DNA from 2 places in the Streptomyces sp. NPDC003247 genome. Region 1 is predicted to be linked to the other one. Evidence: riboswitches for the same ligand, from Rfam matches in the RefSeq annotation. Region 1 holds a riboswitch; the other holds the start of a gene.
What was found. Region 1 has a riboswitch for cyclic di-AMP ahead of ACFYWQ_RS05575 (transglycosylase SLT domain-containing protein). Riboswitches for the same ligand answer to the same signal wherever they lie in the genome.

Region 1 (7,009 bases):
CCCCTGCCATGAAGTCCCCTGCCCTCACGGGCACCTCTTGCGATGGCCCCGCGCTGGACCGGCGTCCGACCCGCTCCGAACCGGCGTCCGTCCCGTGCTGAACCGGCGTCCGACCCGTGCGGAACCGGCGTCCACCCCTCGCCGAACGGGCGTCCGCCCCGCCCGTCACGATCGCCGCAACTGCCGCAGCCGCCCCGCGCCCTTCAGCGCCCGTGCCGCCGTCGCCGCCAGCCTCGGCCGGGCCCGTACGAAGTGGTGCGCGCGGCGGGAGGGCTCACGGCTGAGCCAGTGGAGCGCGGCGCCCACCCCCGGACGCGTCCACGCCCCCTCGTACACGGGCAGTTCGCCCGTCTTCAGCGAGTCCTTGTACTCGGCCGCGCCCCGCCCCAGATCGAGCAGGCCGACGCCCTCCGCGGCCGACGCCTCGGCCATCCGCAGATGCAGCACCAGCCCCGGCGAGAACTTCGCGAACTCCGGGTCGTAGGCCGGGAACCAGCAGGCCAGGACGGACGCCGAACGCAGTCCGAAGTGCGCGGCGACGGGCCGCTCACCGGCGTAGAGCACGGACAGCGTGCCGGAGCACTCCGGGGCGCGCGTCTCGGCGAGGGCGTCCACGAGCCGGGTGATCCACTCCTGCGCGAACCGGTCCCGGCGGCCGGTCCTGCGGTACTGAGCCGACTTCCACGCCATGAGCGTGCGCAGCGCGGCCGGGTCGCGCTCGTCGAACACGAACCGCAGCGGCCCGGCCTGGCGGCCCAGCCTGCGTTCCTTCGCGAGCGTCGTCTTCAGGAACTTCGGCGACTGCGCGCGCAGCACGGACTCGTAGGTCTCGTACCCCTTCTCCACGTCGATGACGTAGGAGGCGTACTCGGCGGCCACCTGCGGCAGGAACAGCCCCTGTTCCGCCTCCAGGTTGTCGAAGGCGAAGCTCGACAGGGAACACGCCCGCATCAGTTCGTCCGCGTTCAGCCCGAGGCCCGGGCTCAGGACGGCTCCCTGGGCGTCCGACACGCCGTACGCGAGGGCCTGGCCCCGGCCGAGCCGGCCCCGCTCGTGGGGCAGGAAACCGACCGGCTCGCGCCCCTCGTACACCACCGCCACCCGCGCGCGCGGCCGCACCCGGCCCACGGCGTCGGTGAACTCCGGTTCCATGAACGGATTGCGCGGGACCGCGGACGCGGCGCGCAGCGCGCGCCACCGCTCCCGATCCCCCTCGCCGAGCTCCTCCGGCCCGAGCACACGAACACGTCCACTGCTCAACCTGACCCCCCGATCAAGTCCCCCCTGGACACTTGGACGGTACCGCTCCAGGTAGTTCGGGCGGTAGGTAGCGGAGCATGTTGTTGCCAATCGGTGCAGAGGCCTTTAACCGCCCTGTACCCGGCGTTGCGTGTGAAAGCCGTTTCCGGCCGTCCCTCCCCGTCTTCCCGCGGATCGCCCACAAGGGAAGGTGAGTTGGGGACGGCGGGGATCCGTATTCTCTGATCATGGCCGCACCCTTCGCAGATGCCGCGCGCTGCGCCGCGTACTCCCTCATCGCCACCGACCTGGACGGAACGCTGCTCCGCGGCGACGACACCTTCTCCGACCGGTCCCTCGACGCGCTCGCGCGGGTGGCGGCCGCCGGCGCCCGCCACCTGGTGGTGACGGGCCGCCCGGCACCCCGGGTCCGGCCGCTGCTGGCGAACCTGCACAGCCGGGGACTCGCGGTGTGCGGCCAGGGTGCACAGGTGTACGACGCCGGCGCGGACCGCCTGCTGTGGTCGGTCACCCTGGACCGGGAGCTGGCGGAGACCGCGCTGGGGAAGATCGAGGCCGAGGTCGGCGAGGTGTACGCGGCCGTCGACCAGGACGGCGTCGACGGGCTGACGCTCATCGAGCCGGGCTACCGGATGCCCCACCCGACCCTGCCGGCCCTGCGCGTCGGGTCGCGCGACGACCTGTGGTGCGAGCCCATCAGCAAGGTGCTGCTGCGCCACCCCACCCTGTCCGACGACGAGTTGGCGGCGACGGCCCGCTCGGTGGTCGGTTCGCTCGCGACCGTCACCATGTCCGGGCCGGGCACGGTGGAACTCCAGCCGTGCGGCATCACCAAGGCGACGGGGCTGGCGCTGGCCGCCGAACACCTCGGGCTGAGGCCCGAGGACACGCTGGCCTTCGGTGACATGCCCAACGACATCCCGATGTTCGACTGGGCGGCGCGCGGTGTCGCGATGGCCAACGCCCACCCCGAGCTGAAGGCGGTGGCCGACGAGGTGACGACGTCGAACGAGGACGACGGCGTGGCCGTCGTCCTCGAACGACTCTTCCCCTAGGGCGAGTCCCGTGGGTGTGTCCCGCGGGACACACCCCGCAGGAGCGTGTCCCGCGCCCGGCGTAGGTCAGTACGCGCCGAACACGTTGTCGATGGAGCCGTAGCGCGCGGCCGCGTAGTTGCAGGCCGCGGTGATGTTGGCGACCGGGTCGTACGGGTCGTACGAGGTGCCGGGCACGTGGTACGCGGCGAAGGTCGGGTCGATGACCTGGAGCAGCCCCTTGGACGGGGTGCCCTTGGCCGCGTTGGAGTCCCAGAGGTTGATGGCCTTCGGGTTGCCCGACGACTCGCGGAGGATGTTGCGGTGGATGCCGTTGTACGTGCCCGGGATGCCCCGCTCGGCCATGATCGCGAGCGACTCGCGGATCCAGCCGTCGAGGTTGTCGGGGTACCCGGCGACCGTGGTGGCCGACGTGGTGGTGACCGACGTCGTGGGGGCGGCGGAGGCGCTGGTGGCGGCCATGAACGGAAGGGAGAGCACGGCGGCGCCGGTGCAGACGGCGGCGACGGTGCGGGCGAGGCGGGTGCGGCGGGGCTGAGCGGCAGCAGACATGGCGGAATTCCTCTCCGGCGCCTGCGGGGTGAGCTGTCGGGTTCGGGCGGGGAGGTGCCCGGCCGGCCGCCGTACGGGTACGGCGGCGCGACTTCACCCCTAGCCGGGGCCGTTACGTGCGTGACGTACGGCCCGGCGTTCTACCTGGGTCCCCCGCTCCTGCCGTGCGTGAGTGTTCGTCGATGGGTGGTGAAGGGCGGCGGCAGGATTCGGCGTCCGCCCGACTTGTGGCGGGAACGTATGCGAGAGCACATGTCCGGAACAAGTGGCGGAGTCACACCACACCCCTATTGACCATGATCCGAGCGGTATGGGGTGCTTGATCCTTTGCTGTCGTGAAACGTCAACTGGCTTGGCGCAAAGCGGAGTCACAGGTTTCGGCGTGGGGAGTGAGGTGGGGGTGGGGAGTGAGCCAACTCACCCGTCAGTACAATAGGGGCCAAACGGACAATGAGCCCTAAGTCCTTTGTAAAAGGGCGTGTTGTGCCGGTGAGTCGGCGGCGGGGGTCAGTGGACGGGGCGTGTCGTGCGGTGCAGCCAGGGCGACGCGGCCAGTACGGCCAGGCCGGCGGCGACCGCCATCGCGCCGCTGACGCCGAAGAGGACGGGCCGGGACACGTCGTCGTGGAGCCGCGCCACCTGCGCCTGGATGCCGCCCGCGAGCGCCGCGGAGAGGAACCACAGCGCCGTGGTCCACCCGGCGAACGCGGCCGGGGCGAGCCTGGTGGTGGCCGACAGTCCCGAAGCCTTCACGAGGACGCCGCCGAGGCCGAGCAGCAGGCACGAGCCGACGATCCACCCACCGGACATGGGGTGCGCGTCGCTGCCGCCGTGCCCGCTCGTCGGCACCACCAGCAGCAGGGACGCCGAGCCGCCGAGGACGACCCCGAGTGCGGTCGTGGGCCCGGTGCCCGGCCCGCGGCGGCCCGGCCGCGCCCACAGGAACGCCACCACGGGAGCGAGGGCGGCCTCGGCGGCGCAGAGCGCCGGCAGGTACCAGCTCACCGGGAAGTCGAAGCCGGGGATCGTGGCCCCGGCGCCCGCCGGGGCCGGCAGCAGTGTCGTGGAACATGCCTGGAGGAGCGCGAGGTCGAACGCGGTCGAGGCGAGGAACAGCACGACGCACGGACGCAACCGGCCGCGCTCCCGCGCGGTCACCGCCGGGCTGGTGAACAGCACCGCGAAGCAGGCGACCGGGGCGAGCACCGCGAGCAAGGTGAGCAGGTTCACGACAACGTCAAGGGTGAGCCACCCCGACGCGGCCAGGTAGACCGCGAACGCGGTGACGACCACGGCCCCGGTGACGGCCCGGTGGACCGCCCGGCGTACCGGGGCCGAGCGCGCGAGGGACCGGGGGGAGAGGGCGACCCTGACGGCCGTCGGCGTCGATCGCGGGGTGCGCGTGCGCCTTCGTCCGGTCGGGTGAAGGCTCCCGGTCGGGCGAGGGCGGCCGGTCAGGCTCCCGGTCGGGGGAGGGCTCCCGGTCGGGTGAGGGGGGTCGGTCGGGGGAGGGCTCCCGGTCGGGTGAGGGTGGCCGGTCGGGGGAGGGCTCCCGGTCGGGTGAAGGCTCCCGGTCGGGCGAGGGCGGCCGGTCAGGTGAAGGCGGCCGGTCAGGTGGCGGCGGCCGGTCGCGTACTGCGCCAGGCCGCACGTCATGCCGACCGCGGCCGCCGCGAACCCCCAGTGCCGGCCGTGGTGGTCGCCGAGTCCGCCGATGATCACCGGTCCCGCGAGGGCGCCGAGGCCGAGCGCCGAGCAGTAGAGGGCGAAGTCCGCGTCGCGGCGGTGATCGCCGGCGCGGCGGAGCGTGCCGACCAGGGTGGCGGCGTTCGGCCTGACGAGCCCGGTGCCGGCGACGACCAGGCCGAGGCCCACCCAGGTCGTGCCGGTGGTGGGCACGGCCAGGGCGTAGAGCCCGCAGGCGGTCAGGGCGCCACCCCACAGCACCGAGCGGTACGGGCCCAGGGCGCGGTCGGCGAGCCGGCCGCCGGCGACGGAGGCCAGGTGGACGAGGGCGCCGAGAGCCGCCGCGAGGGGGACGGCGGTCCCGGCCGGCATGCCCAGACCGCCGTGGGCCACCGCGTCGGTGAAGTGGAGGACCAGGACGGCCTGCACCCCGAGGAACGAGAAGCGTTCCCAGGCCGTCAGGCCGCAGAGGGCGAGCAGGCCCCCGGGGCGGCCGGGGAAGCGGCGGCCCGGGACGGCGTCGTCGCGCGGAGGGGGCCGGTCGGCGGATTCGACGTCTACCTCTGCGCTGGACATGAATCACTACTTCCCGGTCAGTCGATAAATGTCCGTTCGTATCGGCTGATCAGAAACATACCGGTCGTGATCGAAAGCCGCTCGGGCTCATCCGGGCTCCTCCCGTCGTCTCCCGGTCGAGCGACGTGGGGGGCCGGGGGACGTGGGGGCTTATCAGTGATCGAAACGTGACCGGATACGCTGACGCGAGTGATGGCAGAGACCTATCGACAAACCGTGTAACCGCGAGTAGACACCAGCAGACAGGAGACCCCTCGTGACCGTCGTCGGGCCGTTCGGGCTGAGCGTGCGGGACCAGGCTCTGGAAGCCGATGTCCAGGCCGGATTGACGGCTGTCGAGGAAGGCTTGCTCGAGGCCACCAAGAGCGAGGTTCCCTTCATCACGGAAGCCGCCCAGCACCTGGTGCGGGCGGGCGGAAAGCGGTTCCGGCCCCTGCTCGTGATGCTCGCGGCGCAGTTCGGCGACCCGTACGCGCCCGGGATCGTGCCGTCGGCCGTGGTGGTGGAGCTCACCCACCTGGCCACGCTGTACCACGACGACGTGATGGACGAGGCGACCGTACGGCGCGGGGTGCCGAGCGCGAACACGCGCTGGGGGAACTCGCTCGCCGTCCTCACCGGGGACTTCCTCTTCGCCCGGGCCTCGCACATCCTCGCCGACCTCGGGCCCGAGGCGGTCCGGGTGCAGGCGGAGGCGTTCGAGCGGCTGGTCACCGGGCAGATCCTGGAGACGGCGGGGCCGACGGACGGGCGGGACCCGGTCGAGCACTACCTCGACGTGCTCGGCGGCAAGACCGGCTCGCTGGTGGCCGTCTCGTGCCGGTTCGGCGCGATGATGTCGGGCGCCGACGAGACGGTCGTGGACGTGCTGACGCAGTACGGCGAGCGGCTGGGAGTCGCCTTCCAGCTCGCGGACGACGTCCTGGACATCGCGTCGGACTCCCACGAGTCGGGCAAGACGCCGGGCACGGACCTGCGGGAAGGAATCCCGACGCTGCCCGTGCTGCGGCTGCGGGAGCGGGCGGAGCGCCTGGCGCTGCCCGAGGACGTGGCACTCTGCGAGCTGTTGGACTCCGACCTGAGCGACGACGCACGGCACGCGGAGGCACTGGCCGCCCTGCGCGCCCACCCCGCGCTGGAGCAGGCCCGCGCGGACACCGTGCGGTACGCGAAGGACGCGCGGGCCGTGCTGGCGCCGCTGCGGGAGTGCGGGGCCAAGAAGGCGCTGATGGAGCTGTGCGACGCGGTGGTGCACCGGGCCGGGTGAGGTGCCCCGCCCCCTACGGGTGACCGCCCGTCACCCGCTCCCGTGTCATACCGCAGGCGTAGGCGGAGTTGAGTCCTCGGGTTGACGTATGTCGTGGGCCGATTTGGTCAGATGGAGACCACGGAGAACCCCAATCCTCACCGATTCGGGTGAGAATGGCGGCTTGAGGTGGGGTCGTTCGCGACATGACCAGCCGCCGCCGACGACGGAGGTAAGGCACACATGGCACCGTACGCATCCGACGACAGCACGCGCGCCGGGGAGACCGACGACGACCCGCGCGTCGGACGGCGCAAGGCCGTGCGGTACGTCGTTCCGGTCACCGTGGCGGGTGTCGCGGCGGCGACGATCGGGCTCGTCCCGGCGTTGGCCGACTCGGGCGACCCCGACCTGCCGAAGATCAGCGCGCAGCAGCTCATAGAGAAGATCGCCGCGTCCGACGTGCAGCAGCTCTCCGGCACGGTGAAGATCAGCACCGATCTGGGCCTGCCCGACCTGGGCGGCCTGGAGAGCGGGCTGCTCTCCGGGGCCACCGGGGAGAGCGGCGGCTCGTCCGCCGACCCCTCGGCCAAGCTCACCGAACTCGCCTCCGGCACGCACACCCTGCGCGTCG
Region 2 (7,009 bases), 220 kb from region 1:
CCGGCAGCCCGACTTCGAACGGACCGACTTCGAGCACGGCGCCTACGACGAGTCGGCCGCTTACGACGAACGCCCTTCGGGTGAAGGCGAGTTGACCGCCACGGGCGAGCTGCCCGCCATCTCCGAGCTCCCCCTCCTCGACGACCAGGAGGACGTCGCCCCGGCCCCCGCCTCCCGCGCGGCCGCCCGCAACTCCGGCCGCTCCCGGCGTCGTACGCCCCCGAAGCGTTCCGCGTTGCTGACGGTGGCCGTGCCCTCGGCCTGTGTCATGGGCGTCGCCGGTATCGCGGCCGCTTCCGTCGGCACCCTGACCGGCGACGACAAGGAGACGTCGGCGGCCGCGTCGGACGCGCAGTCGGTGAAACCGTCCGCCGCCAACAACAAGCTCGACACCCAGCTCGAGACCCTCACCGCCGAGGCCGACGACTTCGCCGACCGGGCCAGCCGGACGCAGGAACGTATCGACCTCAAGGCGCAGCAGGAGGCCGAGAAGAAGAAGGCGGCGGCCGAGGCGGCCCGCAAGGAGCGGCTGCGCCCCAAGTACGCCCTCCCGGTCAGCCAGCACGGACTCAGCGCCTACTACGGCCAGGCCGGCGTCAACTGGATGTCCCAGCACACCGGCATCGACTTCCCGGTCTCCTACGGCACCACGGTCATGGCCGCGACCGACGGCACCGTCCGCACGCAGTGGAACAGCGCCTACGGCAACATGATGATCGTGACGGCGAAGGACGGGACGGAGACCTGGTACTGCCATCTCTCCAGCTACCGCGTCGCCTCCGGGACGACCGTGAAGGCCGGCGACCCGATCGCGTACTCCGGGAGTTCAGGCAACTCGACCGGTCCGCACCTGCACTTCGAGGTCCGGCCGAGCGGCGGCTCGGCGATCGACCCGCTGTCGTGGCTGCGCAGCCACGGCCTCGACCCGACGTAACCCGGCTCCGGCCGGCAGCTCCCGCCCCACAGGCTTTCGGGAACCCGTACGGCTTCCGAGCCCCCGCCGTACGAGCGGGGGCTCCTTCCGTGCACGTGCAGTGCACGGCCTTCAGGCGCGGGCGCGGGGCCCGGCCCGAGCCGCTCCTACAGCTTTTCCACCGGTGCGTACCGCAGCAGCAGCCGCTTCGGCTTGGTGTCGCCGAAGTCGATCGTCGCCTCCGCGTTGGCGCCCGTGCCCTTCACTCCGACGACCGTACCGAGCCCGAACTGGTCGTGTGTGACGCGGTCGCCGACGGCCAGTGAGACCACCGGCTTCTCCGCGGTCCGCCGCGTGGCGAAGCCGGACGCGCCGGACGCCGAGGAACGCGAGCGGGACGAGGACAGCGAGGCCGCCACCCCGGACACCGGACCGGAGGACCCGCGCGGGGCCGCGCCCGTCCGCTTCCAGTCGACGTGGGTGGCCGGGATCTCCTCCAGGAAGCGGGAGGGCGGGTTGTACGACGGCTGCCCCCAGGCGCTGCGCATCGCCGACCGGGTCAGGTAGAGCCGCTCCCGAGCGCGGGTGATCCCGACGTAGGCCAGGCGGCGTTCCTCCTCCAGCTCCTTGGTCTGGCCGAGGGCGCGCATGTGCGGGAAGACGCCGTCCTCCATGCCGGTCAGGAACACGACGGGGAACTCCAGGCCCTTGGCGGTGTGCAGGGTCATCAGGGTGATGACCCCGGAACCGTCCTCGTCCTCGTCGGGGATCTGGTCGGAGTCGGCGACCAGCGCGACCTTCTCCAGGAATTCGGCCAGGGTGCCGGCGTTGTCCTCGCCGCGTTCCTGCTCGAACTCCAGGGCCACGGCGGCGAGTTCCTGGAGATTCTCGATCCGGGTCTCGTCCTGCGGGTCGGTGGAGGCCTGCAACTCGGCGAGGTAGCCGGTACGTTCGAGGACCGCTTCGAGGACAGTCGCCGGGCCGGCGCCCGATTCGACGATCGTGCGGAGCTCCTCCATCAGGGCGTTGAACCGCTTCACGGCGTTCGTCGAGCGCGCGGCCATGCCGTACGCCTCGTCGACGCGCTTCAGCGCCTGCGGGAAGCTGATCTTCTCGCGCTGGGAGAGGGCGTCGATCATGGCCTCGGCGCGCTCGCCGATACCGCGCTTGGGCACGTTGAGGATGCGGCGCAGCGGGACGGCGTCCTCCGGGTTGGCGAGGACCCGCAGGTAGGCGAGGACGTCCCGGACCTCCTTGCGCTCGTAGAAGCGGACACCGCCGACGACCTTGTAGGGCAGGCCGACTCGGATGAAGACCTCTTCGAAGACACGGGACTGGGCGTTGGTGCGGTAGAAGACGGCGACGTCGCCCGCCTTCGCCTCGGCGGCGTCCGTGAGGCGGTCTATCTCGTCGGCGACGAACTGCGCCTCGTCGTGCTCGGTGTCGGCGACATAGCCGGTGATGCGCGCGCCCGTGCCCGCGTTGGTCCACAGGTTCTTGGGGCGGCGGGACTCGTTGCGCTCGATGACCGCGTTGGCCGCGGAGAGGATGGTCTGCGTGGAGCGGTAGTTCTGCTCCAGCAGGATCGTCGTCGCGTCCGGGTAGTCCTCCTCGAACTGGAGGATGTTGCGGATCGTCGCGCCGCGGAAGGCGTAGATCGACTGGTCGGCGTCGCCCACGACGCACAGTTCGGCGGGCGGTACGTCGCCCTCGGTGGGCGGTACGTCGACGGGGTGCTCGCCGGTGCCCACGAGCTCGCGGACGAGGGTGTACTGGGCGTGGTTGGTGTCCTGGTACTCGTCGACCAGGACATGGCGGAAGCGGCGGCGGTAGTGCTCGGCGACGTCGGGGAAGGCGCGCAGCAGGTTGACCGTCGTCATGATCAGGTCGTCGAAGTCGAGGGCGTTCGCCTCGCGCAGCCGCGACTGGTAGAGGGCGTAGGCCTGGGCGAGGGTCTTCTCGAAACCGTCGGCGGCCTGGGCGGCGAAGTCCTCCTCGTCGATCAGCTCGTTCTTCAGGTTGCTGATCTTCGCGCTGAAGGACTTCGGCGGGTAGCGCTTGGGGTCGAGGTCCAGATCACGGCAGACCAGGGCCATCAGGCGCTTGGAGTCGGCGGCGTCGTAGATCGAGAACGAGGACGTGAAGCCGAGCTTCTTGCTCTCGCGGCGCAGGATGCGCACGCACGCGCTGTGGAAGGTCATCACCCACATCGCGTTCGCCCGGGGGCCGACGAGCTGCTCGACGCGCTCCTTCATCTCGCCCGCGGCCTTGTTGGTGAAGGTGATCGCGAGGATCTCGCCGGGGTGGACGTGCCGCTCGGCGAGGAGGTGGGCGATGCGGTGGGTGAGCACGCGCGTCTTGCCGGAGCCGGCGCCGGCGACGATGAGCAGCGGGGTGCCGGAGTGGACGACGGCGGCGCGCTGGTTGTCGTTGAGGCCCTCCAGCAGCGTGGCCGCGTCGATCACCGGGCGCGGGGCGCCGTCGCGGTAGTGGGCGTCCCGGTCCGGGGGCACGTCGAACTTCCCGCCGAACAGATCGTCCGGGAACGACTCCGGAGCGTGCTCGTCCTCGGGCGGTGGCGGAGGTTCCTCCTCGTGGCCGCGCGGGGCCTGGAGGTCCGCCAGGAAGCTGTCGTCAAAGAGGCTGCTCATCGCTCTCCGAGTCTAGGGTGCCCCACCGACAACCGGCCGCCGTCCCGAGAACATCCCGCTTCCCCCCGCCGCCCGATCCGCCGAGGGCGGCAGGGGCGAGGCGGCACCCACCGACCGGATCGGGAGCGTCACTGTTCGTATCCGACCGTTCTCCACTGCCATAAATCGGGGCAAACCATTATCTATCGCTCCACTCTTGCCCGGGTTCGGCTCCGCCCTGCCGAAGGTCACGAAAATGTATCGGGCATATCACCCAGCAACCTTCACAGGCACCACACGAGTTGGCTACCGTGCCGGGCAGGCCGTACGACCCCCACCGGCGAACCTCGCCGGGCCGCACGGCCTCCGCCGAATCCTGCGCGCCCCCACGGGGCAGCCGGAGCCGGGGACCCACCGAGATCCCGGGGTGAATCGGCCTGACTCCCTGCGGGGACGAGGCCGTAGGGCAACCCTTCCGACCGTCCGCCCGAACCCGACAGCTAACCCGGTAGGCGGAACATGGAAGGAGTCGCCTCCCTTGGCGTCGCAGCACCGCAAGCCGCGCCTCTCGGGCACGCGCGTAGCAGGCATACGCACACCCGCCCTCGCCACCGCCGCCCTCACCTCGGTGGCCCTGCTCTCCCAGACGGCCAACGCCGCGCCCTCCACCGACGGCAAGCCGAGCCTGGAGGAGGTCGAGAAGAAGGTCGACGACCTCTACCGCCAGGCGGAGTCGGCCACCGAGAAGTACAACGCCGCCAAGGAGAAGACGACCAAGCAGCGCAAGCGCGTCGACACCCTCCTCGACGACGTGGCCCAGCGCACCCAGAAGCTCAACGAAGCACGGGAGCAGCTCGGTTCCTTCGCCGCCGCCCAGTACCGCACCGGCGCCTCCGCACCCGACACGGCGACCCTCCTCCTCGCGGACTCCCCGCAGGACTACTTCGACCAGACCCAGCTGATGGGCCGGCTGACCGAACGCCAGAAGGACGCGGTCGACGACTACGTCACCGAGCAGTCGGAGACCATGAAGAAGCGTCAGGAGGCCACGCAGAGCCTCGAGACGCTCACCGACTCGCAGAACGACCTCAAGACGGCCAAGGCCACCGTCCAGAAGAAGCTCGGCACCGCGCGCTCCCTGCTGTCGCAGCTGACGGCGGAGGAGAAGGAGCGGCTCGCCGCGATCGAGCGGAAGAAGCAGCAGGAGGCCGCCCGCAAGGCGGCGGAACTGGCCGAGCAGCAGGCGGCGGAGGCCGCGGCCGCACAGCAGGAGAGCGGCGGCTCCTCGGACACGAGCGCCTCGTCGGGCACCTCCTCGTCGTCCTCCGCGGCCACGGACGCCTCGTACACCACCAAGGCCGAGAAGGCCCTGGCCTTCGCCCGCGCCCAGATCGGCAAGCCGTACGTCTGGGGCGCCACGGGCCCCGAGTCCTACGACTGCTCCGGCCTCACCCAGGCCGCCTGGAAGGCCGCCGGCGTCACCCTTCCGCGCACCACCTACGACCAGGTCGACGCGGGCACCACCGTCTCCCTCGCCGATGCCCTGCCGGGCGACCTGATCTTCTTCTACGACGACGTCAGCCACGTCGGGATCTACATCGGCAACGGCATGATGATCCACGCTCCGAAGCCGGGCGCGTACGTGCGGGAGGAGTCGGTGTACTACGACGGGGAGTCGTCGATCCACAGCGTGGTGCGACCGGCCTGACCGGGCGCGGGGCGCTCGGGCGGCGGGCAGCGGGCACTCGGACTGCGGGCGGCGGGCGGCGGGCGGTCCGGGTTACTGACGGACGGGCTGCCAGGACCTTCCCTCCCCCACCGTCGGCGGGGGTGGGGGAGGCCGCTCCTTGTCCTGCGCCCGCGCGTAATTCCCCGCTCCTGCGCGCGTGCCCCCGCGCGCGCCGCCCGGCGCTCCTTACCATCGGCCGCATGCCCCGCTCTTCCCCCCTCCGCGCCTGGTGGGCGCAGCGTCCGCCGGCGGCCGGGGCCGCTGTGATGGCGACCGGCATTCTGTCGATCGGCCTGAACCTGACGGGGCACGACGTGCTGTCCCTGACCGCCCTGGCGCTGGCGGGGGTCGGCTGGGTGGCCCTGGCGGTGGACTTCGCCGTACGGCTGCTGCGGGAGCGCGAGCGGTGGCGGGCCGAGGCGGGGACGCCTGCGGGTCTGACGGCCGTCGCGGCGACCACCGTGCTCGGCGCCCGGATCTCCTCGCTCGGCTGGCAGCCGCTCGCCGAGGCGCTGCTGGCGCTGGCGGCGGTGCTGTGGCCCGTGTTGCTGGTGGAGGTCATGAGGCATTGGGAGCGGCGCATGCCCGGGGCGGTGTTCCTGTGTTGTGTGGCCACACAAGGGCTGGCCGTACTGGCCGCGACGCTCGCACGGGCCGAGGCGGAGGCCTGGCTCGCCCGCGCCGCGCTCGTCCTGTTCTGGCTCGGCCTGGCCGTCTATGTCGTGACGCTGGCCCGGTTCAGCCTGCGGCAGGTGGCCGAGGGCGCCGGGGACCAGTGGGTGGCGGGCGGCGCGCTCGCCATCTCCGCGCTGGCGGGTGCGAAGCTCCTGCTGGCCGAGAGTGGCGGGCTGTACCTGTGGAACGTGGACGACGCCGGCGTCCTGCGCACCATGACCGTCGCCCTGCTCGTCCTGGCTCTGCTCTGGTACGCCGTGCTGCTCGTCGCCGAGCTGTGGTGGCCGCGCCCCCGCTACGACATGCGCCGCTGGTCGACGGTGTTCCCGATGGGCATGACGGCGGTCGCCGCGCTGTCCGTCGCCGACGCGGTCGACGCCCCGTCGCTGGAGGGTCCCGGTCAGGTGCTGCTGTGGATCGCGGTGGCGGCCTGGCTGGCCGTCGCCACGGGGGCGCTCATGACCGGCCGTGCCTCCGTCAGGTCCACAGGACGGCGATGAAGATGTTGGCGACGGTCAGCAGGCCGACCAGTCCGAACAGGGGCTTCTCCACCTTCTCGTCGTCGCGCTTCACATAGACGAGACCGAGGATCACGATCAGCAGGGCCAGCTTCACGCCGATCTTGATGTTGTTGACCTGCTGGTCGTCGGCCTGGTTGAGCCCGACCAGCACCACGCCCGTGACCAGCATCGTCGCCGCGCCGTGCAGCATCGCGGGGACGAAACGGGCCGTGCCCCGGCCCATCGCCTTCATCTGCGTGAGGAAGCCGCCGAGCAGCGCGGCGATGCCGATGATGTGGAGGCCGACGAAAAGATGGATGAGTAGGTCCATGGAGCCGGATGCTAACCAGCCGCCCGGACAGCGCTCGACACCACCCCCGCCCATCCCGGTCGCGACACTTGCATATATGCGTCCCATAGCAGCCCGTCGCCCGGATGTGATCCGATTTCGCCGCATCGGTCAGCGCGCCGCACGAAGTCGATTCCTTCGGACCGGGTCACCGGGCACGTCCGGTCTCCAGGCTGTCCGCTCGGGTCACTTCCGCACATCGCGTTACCTGAC

Region 2: linked by a shared signal. The riboswitch ahead of ACFYWQ_RS06645 (NlpC/P60 family protein) and the one ahead of ACFYWQ_RS05575 (transglycosylase SLT domain-containing protein) in region 1 are both predicted to bind cyclic di-AMP.

Annotation. Positions count from the first base shown of each region.
Region 1 is NZ_JBIAPF010000002.1:154,766-161,774, forward strand. It holds gene ACFYWQ_RS05565 (GNAT family N-acetyltransferase) at 166-1,239, opposite strand; gene ACFYWQ_RS05570 (HAD family hydrolase) at 1,488-2,315, shown strand; gene ACFYWQ_RS05575 (transglycosylase SLT domain-containing protein) at 2,382-2,867, opposite strand; cyclic di-AMP (ydaO/yuaA leader) riboswitch at 2,873-3,052, opposite strand; gene ACFYWQ_RS05580 (peptide MFS transporter) at 3,375-5,129, opposite strand; gene ACFYWQ_RS05585 (polyprenyl synthetase family protein) at 5,386-6,396, shown strand; gene ACFYWQ_RS05590 (outer membrane lipoprotein carrier protein LolA) at 6,619-7,009, shown strand, end outside.
Region 2 is NZ_JBIAPF010000002.1:377,369-384,377, reverse strand. It holds gene ACFYWQ_RS06655 (M23 family metallopeptidase) at 1-934, shown strand, start outside; gene pcrA (DNA helicase PcrA) at 1,081-3,564, opposite strand; cyclic di-AMP (ydaO/yuaA leader) riboswitch at 3,901-4,073, shown strand; gene ACFYWQ_RS06645 (NlpC/P60 family protein) at 4,082-5,251, shown strand; gene ACFYWQ_RS06640 (tellurite resistance/C4-dicarboxylate transporter family protein) at 5,473-6,447, shown strand; gene ACFYWQ_RS06635 (hypothetical protein) at 6,425-6,778, opposite strand.